3 regions of the Bacillus sp. NPDC094077 genome follow, and region 2 is predicted to be linked to each of the others. Evidence: predicted binding sites of a transcription regulator. Region 2 holds the regulator's gene; each other region holds the start of a gene.
What was found. The regulator NrdR, encoded in region 2, represses ribonucleotide reductase genes. The targets are predictions, from matches to a motif close to AACACNATATATNGTGTT.

Region 1: the regulator NrdR is predicted to act here: its motif matches at 1,693-1,710, upstream of nrdI (class Ib ribonucleoside-diphosphate reductase assembly flavoprotein NrdI).
Region 3: the regulator NrdR is predicted to act here: its motif matches at 2,024-2,041, upstream of ACQKNR_RS00510 (anaerobic ribonucleoside triphosphate reductase).

The regions. Positions count from the first base shown of each region.
Region 1 is NZ_JBNNUF010000003.1:310,116-313,401, reverse strand. It holds gene nrdE (class 1b ribonucleoside-diphosphate reductase subunit alpha) at 1-1,298, opposite strand, end outside; gene nrdI (class Ib ribonucleoside-diphosphate reductase assembly flavoprotein NrdI) at 1,285-1,644, opposite strand; gene ACQKNR_RS10295 (hypothetical protein) at 2,120-2,437, opposite strand; gene ACQKNR_RS10290 (hypothetical protein) at 2,463-2,657, opposite strand; gene ACQKNR_RS10285 (GNAT family N-acetyltransferase) at 2,903-3,286, shown strand, end outside.
Region 2 is NZ_JBNNUF010000005.1:261,338-264,623, reverse strand. It holds gene ACQKNR_RS15535 (replication initiation and membrane attachment family protein) at 1-679, opposite strand, end outside; gene nrdR (transcriptional regulator NrdR) at 974-1,435, opposite strand; gene speD (adenosylmethionine decarboxylase) at 1,741-2,124, opposite strand; gene ACQKNR_RS15520 (glyceraldehyde-3-phosphate dehydrogenase) at 2,512-3,286, opposite strand, start outside.
Region 3 is NZ_JBNNUF010000001.1:111,345-114,630, forward strand. It holds gene nrdG (anaerobic ribonucleoside-triphosphate reductase activating protein) at 1-128, opposite strand, end outside; gene ACQKNR_RS00510 (anaerobic ribonucleoside triphosphate reductase) at 125-1,981, opposite strand; gene plsY (glycerol-3-phosphate 1-O-acyltransferase PlsY) at 2,207-2,803, shown strand; gene ACQKNR_RS00520 (HesB/YadR/YfhF family protein) at 2,912-3,202, shown strand; gene ACQKNR_RS00525 (acyl-CoA thioesterase) at 3,230-3,286, opposite strand, start outside.

The DNA of each region.
Region 1 (3,286 bases), on a different contig from region 2:
ACAGCTGTTAAAGCTTCCATTCCCGCATGAACTGCTTCACGAATTTCTTTATTTTCCATTACATTTACGATATTTAACGATCCTAAGTTACAGTTAATATCACGGCGGATAATATCATCTGTACCGTAATCGTTTATTTCAGAAGTTTCTTGAAGCTGGAAAATTTCTGTACACAAGTTCGACATCTTCACAGTTCCAATATCCTTCAGTGGATGTTGATTATTTGCATTTGATTTAAACATTAAGTATGGGTAGCCAGACTCAAGTTGGATCATAGCAATTTTAATAAGCATATCACGTGCACTAATATCTAGTGGCTTCTTCTTCACTTTCGGATTGCTCATTAATTCATCGTACATTTCATCAATGTCAATATCATCTAAATGCTTTCCGTATTCCTTATACACTGTATAAGGCGCAAAAACATGGAACGGTTCGTTTTTCTCAGCAAGCTCAAAGAACTTACTTGGGACGATAATTCCGATTGATAGAGACTGAATACGGCTCTTTTCATCGGCATTTATTTTTTTTGTATCAAGGAATTCAATAATATCCCAATGGAAAATGTTTAAGTATACTGCGCCGGCACCTTTTCGTTGGCCAAGTTGATTCGCATATGAAAACGAATCTTCAAGCAATTTCATAACAGGTACTACTCCACTTGCAGCATTTTCGATACCTTTAATTTGCTCACCGCGTGCGCGTAGCTTAGATAAGTTTAAAGCTACTCCCCCGCCAATTTTCGATAATTGCATTGCAGTATTAATGTTAAAGCCGATTGAATTTAAGCTATCATCCATCTCTAACAAGAAACAAGACACCATTTCTCCTCTTCTGCTTCTTCCCGCATTTAAAAAGGTTGGTGTCGCTGGTTGGTAGTTTTGTTTGACAATCATGCTTGCAAATTGTTTTGCTTTCGCAACATCACCGCGTCCTAAGTATAATGACACAATTGCTACACGATCTTCATAGCTTTCTAAGTATTGTTTTTGATCATTTGTTTTTAACGCGTAATCTTTGTAGAACTTAGATGCTGCCATATAAGATTGGAACTCGAAGTTTTCACCATAAGCGATGTTATATACTCCTTCTACTTCCTCCAAGCTATACTCGTCCAGAACGTTGTAATAGTAATCATGTTCTTTCATATACTCCATTCGCTCTGCCACGCTATTAAAATGAACGGTATTCGCTCTAGCTTCTTCCATAAAGACTTCTAATGCTTCTTTATCTTTATGTAGCTGATAGAAACCGTCCTGCATTTGCGTGATTTCATTATTCAGTTCAATGTGTCGCAATCTCCCGCACCCTTTCCTTAAAATATTCTACATCGTTATTTGTTCCAGATAACTCAAATTTTGATACAATAGGCACTTCATATTTAGCAGAAATTTTGTCAGCACTTGCACCGAACATGTCTCCCCAGTTACGATTGCCGCTTGCAGATACGCCTTTTAATTTTTCATTATTGCGCTCTAAAAAGTCTAAAACACGTTCTGGTACATTGCCAAAACCTGTTGTATACGTAATAAGAATAAAATCTTCATCTATTACTAGATCTTCATCAATTTGAACGGCCGGCATATTTAATTTGTGGATGAAACGCTTCACGTTTCCTGTCATAGAATCATATGCAACTAACATTTCCGACCCTCCCTCTCCAATCTATACTCTCTGTATGTCGCTCTCGATTTCTCTATATATTGTATTACGTTTCAAAATAAGACACAAGATATATGTATAAATTCTTTCTTTTTTTAACTTTTACTTTTCGACATGATAGCCATTTTTTTTCAATACAATGACTATGAAACAACATTCTAAAACTCATGTCAATAAAGTGCTTTTCAAAAAAGTTGTCAACGAATTTAACCTTATTTTAAAAAAAGTTAACAATATTTTTTGTCATAAAACGGTAAATGCTGGAGGAATATATTTCTCCAGCATCACGCAAAAAAGAACAGACATGAAACGATAATCTGTTCTAACAAACGATTACATTTATCAATTTTACTTTATTAAATATTATACATATACTTTCGTTGCTCGTTACATACTAAAAGATAACTATTATAGAAAAAGATTATTATTATGGAATTTCAATTTATTTATGAAAAGTTTATTCAGAGTGCTCAATACGCAAAATATCTTTTACAAATATGTGATGTGGATTCTCATCTTTATCAAGCATTGTACATACAGGAGCTTCTTCATCAAAGTATACGATCATTCCTTCTATGTACTGATATGTATTTTGAACTTGTACAGTTACTTTAATTTCTGCTGCTTGCTCATACGCCCTTTTTATTTTCTGAAGCATTTTTGTTGAACATTTTCGTTTCTCTGGATACATAACCATTCCCATAAATCTATTGCCAGCTCTATCTTTCCACATATAATCCCAATGCGGTAAAATGCCTTGTTTAAAATCGCCCATAATTCTCCTCTCCTTTATCTTCTATTTATGAACGTGGCGTTTCTGAATATGTATAAATTACTTGCCCGCCGCGCTGTGCGTTCCCAATAATATGTTTAAAATCTTCTCGACTTACTACAACTTTCCTAAACGTATAAAATACATCTTTCGTTGCAACATACTCCTTTATCTCGCCATTTTTCAGCTGATCCAAAATTGTATTTGCTAATTGTTCATCCATGTATTTCACCTCTATGCAATATTTTATTTTATCGTATATTCTATAGGTCAACAACTGTAAAATTATCCAGCTGCTATTCTCCAATTTCATATTCATTATTTGTAAAACAATTTTATTTTACTATATGTCCACTAAATATCATATACTAACATAGCTACTTCTCTATATCAAACATTTCGACATTCAATCATACAAAGTTCCATACCACTATGTTACAATATACGAATAGAACTAGGAGGGATACTATGATTCGGAAAGCAACAAAGACAGATGCAAAGGCAATAGCCCCTTTATTGTATAACGCTCTGCACGAAATTGCTGAAAAAATCACTGGTAGCACAGTTGAAGCAAAAGTATTACTTGGACTTGAAACATGGTTCACAAAAGAAAATAATCGATTGAGCTATGAAAACTGTTTAGTAGCTGAACAAGATGGAAAAGCAGTTGGGGTTATTGTCGTTTATCACGGTAGTGACGCTGAACAACTTGATGCACCAATCGTACACTACTTAAGAGAACTACATGAAGACGAATCCATTACGTTAGAAAAAGAAGCTGAACTTGATGAGTATTATATTGACACGTTGTCAGTTTCAAATATGTACAGTGGACGTGGCATTGGCTCTAAA
Region 2 (3,286 bases):
CTTGATCTGTAATTGCCTTCTTAGGAACGAGGGCGGACAATCCATCTACAAATAAGGAGAAGTCAAAGAAATCGTTCCAAACTTTCGGAACGTCTCCCTTCTCATTATTTGGCATAGTTGTCGTTTTCGGGATACGAAGGTCTTCTTGCGCATGTTCAAGCTGGCCTGGATTAAACGAATCAAATACATCATTGAAAGAACGCGTAATATTTTCATAAGAAGCAAAATCAAATTCTTCTTCTAAGAAATATTGCTTTACTTGATTATATTTTGTCCGACTCAATCGATTGTATAAAAAGATACTTAAAACAATATCATCAAAAAACTGCTTTGGAGATAAAGGTGGTTGCAATTCGTATATAAACATTCGAATATCTTTTTCTTTCTTAATATATACCTTCAAAAGCCCAATTGCTTCTAACTTTACTCGTTCCTCATATATTTCTGGAAGCTGCATTTGCATGGTCACCATAAGGGAATGATGCGTATTTTCTTTTCCAAAGACACGATCTTGCTCTAACTCCCCCCATAGTGTCATGTATAAGCTAAAAGCTCTACTACCTATTAACGGTTGATACAACATCGTTAACACTTTTCGGTCATAATTATGTAGTAGTCCTTTCGCACTTACTTTATAACGATCAATCGGCAATAGCTCCATCCATGACTGTTTTTCCATTCTTGCTTTTCCTTTCTCTCATCCAATCTATCCTCTAATTCATTCGTCCTATCTTCATTATATAATTTATTAGTGAAAAAGAGCTATTAGCTTACGCTTCTAGCTCTCTTATCTCATTATTTACAGTATGTAAAGAGAATAAAGTGAAACTTTAATCAGTGGGGATTTTGTCCATCCTCCACTGATTATTAGTTGAACCAATCGGGCAGTTATCTCCCACCTAACTTCCTCGCATTCGCCGAAGTTTGAGGCGAGAGTCTTACTGCCCGCAAATAGCGGGATAAAATATAGCTTCTACTCTCTTTCTTTTTGCAGTATATCTTTTAATTCTTCAATAAATACATTTAAATCTTTAAATTGACGATATACAGAAGCAAAACGCACGTAAGCAACATCATCAATATCACGAAGTTCTTCCATAACAATTTCACCAATCATATCACTTTTCACTTCTGATATACCTAAATTACGTAGTTCACGTTCCACACTTTGTGTTACTTCCTCTAATTGTCTTAAAGATACGGGTCTTTTTTCACACGCTTTAATTAAACCGCGTAAAATCTTTTCTTTATTAAACTCTTCTCGCGTACCTTCTTTTTTAACAACGATAAGAGGTGACTCTTCTACTCTTTCAAATGTCGTAAAGCGACTTAAACAACTTTCACACTCTCTCCTTCTTCGAATAGAACGCCCTTCATCTACCGGACGCGAATCTAACACTCTTGTGCCATTATGAGAACAGGATGGACAACGCAATTCATTCACTCCTTTACAATTTAATCTTTATTTTTCTCTACTCACTTCACGTAAAAATATATATACAATATTATATAACTCATTCTAACGCTCTTACCACTTTGAATTTACACGCACCATCTCGTTTTATCATACCCTAGTAACCAGCTGCCATATCTTCAAATAAAATGATAGGTGAAGCGCTAACTTACCTGTAAGGGCACACTTCATCCAACTAATGAGTACTTTAGATTTTTCCTTTTTTATAAACTAAAAAAGAGGTGCATTATACACCTCTTTACATTTTAAATCAATTATGTTCTTTTTTAAAGAGCTTTTGTTTCTCTCTGCTTAATTTCGAAGCTACCAGTGCCTCGAGGAAGCTCGATGCTCTCACGCGTTTTCGCGTTTAAACCTTCTGCAATATATTCTGCAGCAACATTTGGATCAATACGATCCCCACAAGTATAAACATCAATACTTGCGTAACCGTGCTCCGGAAAGCTATGAATTGTTAAATGTGATTCCGAGATAATTACTACTCCACTTACACCTTGTGGTGCAAATTTATGAAAAGCAACCTCACGTACTTCAGCACCAGCTCTTAGTGCTGCATCCACAAATAATTGTTCAATATACGGCATGTCATTAAGCTTGTCGAAATCGCAATCCCAAAGTTCAGCGATCACGTGACGACCCATCGTATCCATAGTATCCATTCTACAGTTCCCCCTTGTAAATTTAATCTAACTGTTCGAATTGAAAACTAATTTGCAATTTGGCTTGCTCCACTACCACGGGGGAAAGTTAGTCCAGAGAGGTCCTAACCCTTTAAGTAGTGACTACGTACCTCAGCTCTTAAGTTTACGAGTGTTAGTATACTTTGTTTATTTTCATTTTGCAACAACAGTTTTTTCGATTTTCTGTCATATTTTCCTCTTTACTTTTCCCTAAAAAAAATAAATGATTCACGAATGCAGTAATCCCAACGTTTCGTGGTATGTCCACTTTTTAAAATATACTCATATAATTTTTTCCTTTTTCAGAAAAAAATAAAAAAAGAGGGCAAATATTCACTTGCCCTCTCCCTTATTCACTTAAATATGTTGCACATTTTCTTGTTTTGCTAATTCACCAACAACTAACGTTACAAGATCTACAACACGACGAGAGTAGCCCCACTCGTTATCATACCAAGCAAGTACTTTCACTTTACGATCTCCCATTACCATTGTAGATAAACCATCAATGATAGCTGAGTGTGTATTTGTATTAAAGTCGATAGACACTAATGGCTCTTCGCTAAATTCTACAATACCTTTTAACGCACCGTTTGCAACAGTTTTGAATGCTTCATTAATTGCTTCAACTGTTACATCACGTTTTACATCTACTACTAAGTCAACAAGAGACACGTTTGGTGTTGGTACACGAAGTGCCATACCATGAAGTTTTCCATTTAGGTGCGGAAGAACTTTTGCTAGCGCTTTCGCAGCACCTGTCGTTGTCGGAATGATCGACTGTCCACAAGCACGTGCTCTTCTTAAATCTTTATGTGGGTTATCAATATTTTTTTGGTCATTTGTATAAGCGTGAACAGTTGTCATTAAACCGTTTTCAATTCCGAACTGCTCATCTAACACCTTTACAACAGGCGCTAAACAGTTTGTTGTACAAGATGCATTTGAAATAACAGTATGTTTCGTAATATCTAATTGGTCTTCGTTCACACCGACTACAATTGTTACGTCCTCATTTTTACCAGGCGCTGTTAAAATTACTTTTTTCGCTCCAGCTTCAACATGAAGGATCGCTTTTTCTTTTGAATTAAACTTACCAGTTGCTTCAATTACAACTTCAACACCTAAATCT
Region 3 (3,286 bases), on a different contig from region 2:
TTGCAAATATTCCACGATTTCGGATTATGGCAGCCAAAACAACGATGCGGACAGCCCGCAAAAAACACGACTGTCCGCAACCCTTCTCCATCTACTACGCTATCATGAATAATGTTCATAACTTTCATTTATGCTTCACCCGATCCATCTCTTCACTACGTTTCGCACTATTCCATTTCGACATATCTCCTACAAGATAGCCTGTTATACGGCGTATTCTCTCTATATTCCCTTCGTCTTCATTTCCGCAGCTTGGACATTCATTTCCAATAACTCCGTGATAACTGCAGCATTTACAACGATCAACAGGATGATTAATTGAACCGTACCCAACGCCATGCTCTGCCATCGCTTGTACAATTTGTTTTAACGCCTTTTGATTATGCATCGCTGCTCCGTCTAGTTCAATATACGTAATATGCCCTCCATTACATAGAGCATGGAAAGGTCCTTCTAAACGAATTTTATTTATCGCTTGAATGTTATAATAAACCGGCACATGGAATGAATTCGTATAGTAATTATGGTTCGTTATACCGCTAATTTCACCAAATTCTCCTCTGTCTTTTTTCACAAACTTACCTGATAAGCCTTCGGCAGGCGTTGCAATTATTGAGAAATTCAGTTGGTGTTCTTCTGTCGCCTTATCCATTCTCTCCCTCATAAAGGAAATGATTTCATATCCAAGTTTCCATGATTCCTCATCTTCTCCATGATGCTTTCCTGTTAAAGCTACTAAACATTCCGCAAGACCGATAAAACCAATACTTAACGTCCCTTGCTTTAAAATAGGGGCTACCAAATCTTCAGGCTGTAACTTTTCGCCACCACGCCATACACCTTGTGAATATAAAAACCGAAAATCTCTCGCTCGCTTCGTACATTGATACGCGAATCTCTCTAATAATTGCTTAATTCCTAGATCTAAGTAATAATTTAGCGCTTCAAAAAACGCTTCTTTCGATCCACTAATCAGCCCTAATTTCACTAAATTAATAGAAGTAAACGACAGATTACCTCTTCCTATTGCTGTTTCTTCTCCATGTATATTAGACATAACACGGGTACGACATCCCATGTAACATACTTCACTTTCAGGTCGCCCATCATAATGCACTGCATTAAATGGAGCATCTAAAAATGAAAAGTTAGGGAATAATCGCTCTGCTGTTGTCTCTAATGCTAATTCAAACAAATCGTAGTTTGGATCACATTCTTCAAAATTCACACCTTTTTTCATTTTAAAAATTTGAATAGGGAAAATCGGTGTTTCTCCTTTTCCAAGTCCTGCTTGCGTCGCTTTTAAAAGTTGTTTAATTAAAAGTCTACCCTCTTTCGATGTGTCTGTTCCGTAATTAATAGAAATAAACGGTACTTGTCCCCCGCCTCTACTATGCATACTATTCGAATTATGAATGAAAGCTTCACACGCTTGATACGTATCATTCTCTGTTTCTTTCCATGCGAATTCCTCTATTTGTTCTTTCGTAAGCGGATATGACTGTAATCGTTTTTTATGTCTCTCTACTGTTTTTCTCACATAGGGAGCTAAATCAATATCAAAGAGTGCAAACGATTGACCACCGTGTTGCATATTTTGATTCGCTTGAAAAATAATAGAAGAAAGAGCCAATGCACTTTTAATGTCTTGCGGTTGTCTCATATGTCCATGTCCAGTATGAAAACCGTTAGCAAGCATTTGCGCTAAAGGAATTTGCGAACAAGTCGTCGTTCCCGTCGCATAAAAATCTAAATCATGCGGATATAATATATTTTGATTTATGGCTTGTTTCACTTGATCTGATAATAAATTTTCAACTGCATAATATTTCGCACTCTCAGATGCGAACGTTCCCATTACGCCCATTGGAGAGCGGCCATCTACATTTGCATTCTCTTGCATTAAATCTTGTTCATTGCCGTGGACAATTGTCTCAAACACTTTCATTAATTCTTCTCCACGTATATTTCGTTGTAACATTTATAACCCTCCATCAATATGTTGTTATCTTTTGATTAAAATGTTACAACATATAGTCCTGCTGTTTCTGTGAGAAATGTAACATTCCTGTGAAATTTTTTTCACGAAATAATGAATTTTTCATTTACAAAAAAGAAATGTGCTCTTTACAAATGTATGGTACAATATACGGGAAAAACTCTTTTTACCCTTTATCAACACATTTGAATAAAGGAGACTGAACTTATGGCTACTACATATCTTTTATTTATCGTTGCCTACTTACTTGGCTCGATTCCATTTGCATTAGTCGTTGGAAAAATCGGTTATGGAATCGACATTCGTGAGCACGGAAGCGGTAATTTAGGCGGAACAAATACATTCCGAACGTTAGGGAAAAAAGCAGGTTTTATCGTTACAATTGCTGACATTTTAAAAGGTACATTAGCAACAGGTCTACCGATTATTTTCGGATTAGATATTCACCCGCTATGGTTCGGATTAGCAGCTGTTCTTGGACATGTATATCCGATTTTCGCGAAATTCCGTGGTGGTAAAGCAGTTGCAACTTCTGCTGGCGTGCTATTATGCTACTCACCGGTTGTTTTTGCAATATTAGCTGTTGTATTTTTCACCCTTTTATTTACAACAAGATACGTATCACTTTCTTCTATGGTAACAGCTGTCGTTGCTGTTATTGCAGCCATTGTTAGCGGGGATAAAATCTTCATTATTGCGATGTGTTTATTAGCAGGTATGGTTATTTATAAACACCGTGCGAATATCGGACGAATTATAAATAAAACTGAACCGAAAGCAAACTTTTCAAAAAAGCAAAAATAAGATCTTAACCCACATAACGCAAAAAGAAAACGTGAAGCATATTAATAGCGTCTTTTTGCGTTATTTTTTATACTAAAGAAAAAGCAACATAACTTGGAGGAACTATACATGAATCTTTCCGTAACAAAAGAAGCAGCACAATGGTATAAAGACGAATTAAACTTACAATCAGGCGATACACTACGCTTTTTCGTACAATACGGTGGTTGCAGTACTGTGCAAAAAGGACTTTCTTTAGGAATTCGTAAAGATGATCCTGCACATCCTGCTGTTCAAATTCAAGAAGAAGGTATTAACTTCTTTATTGAAGGCGATGATGAGTGGTTCTTCGATGGACATAATTTATTAGTTACACTTAACGCCGGTGATGATTTCCCTCAATTTAATTATGAAAAATAAAAAAACGTGGCTTCTGCCACGCTTTTTTTATTTCTTTTTAATTTCCTCATATTTCGCATACCACTCAGGATATAACTTTTTAAA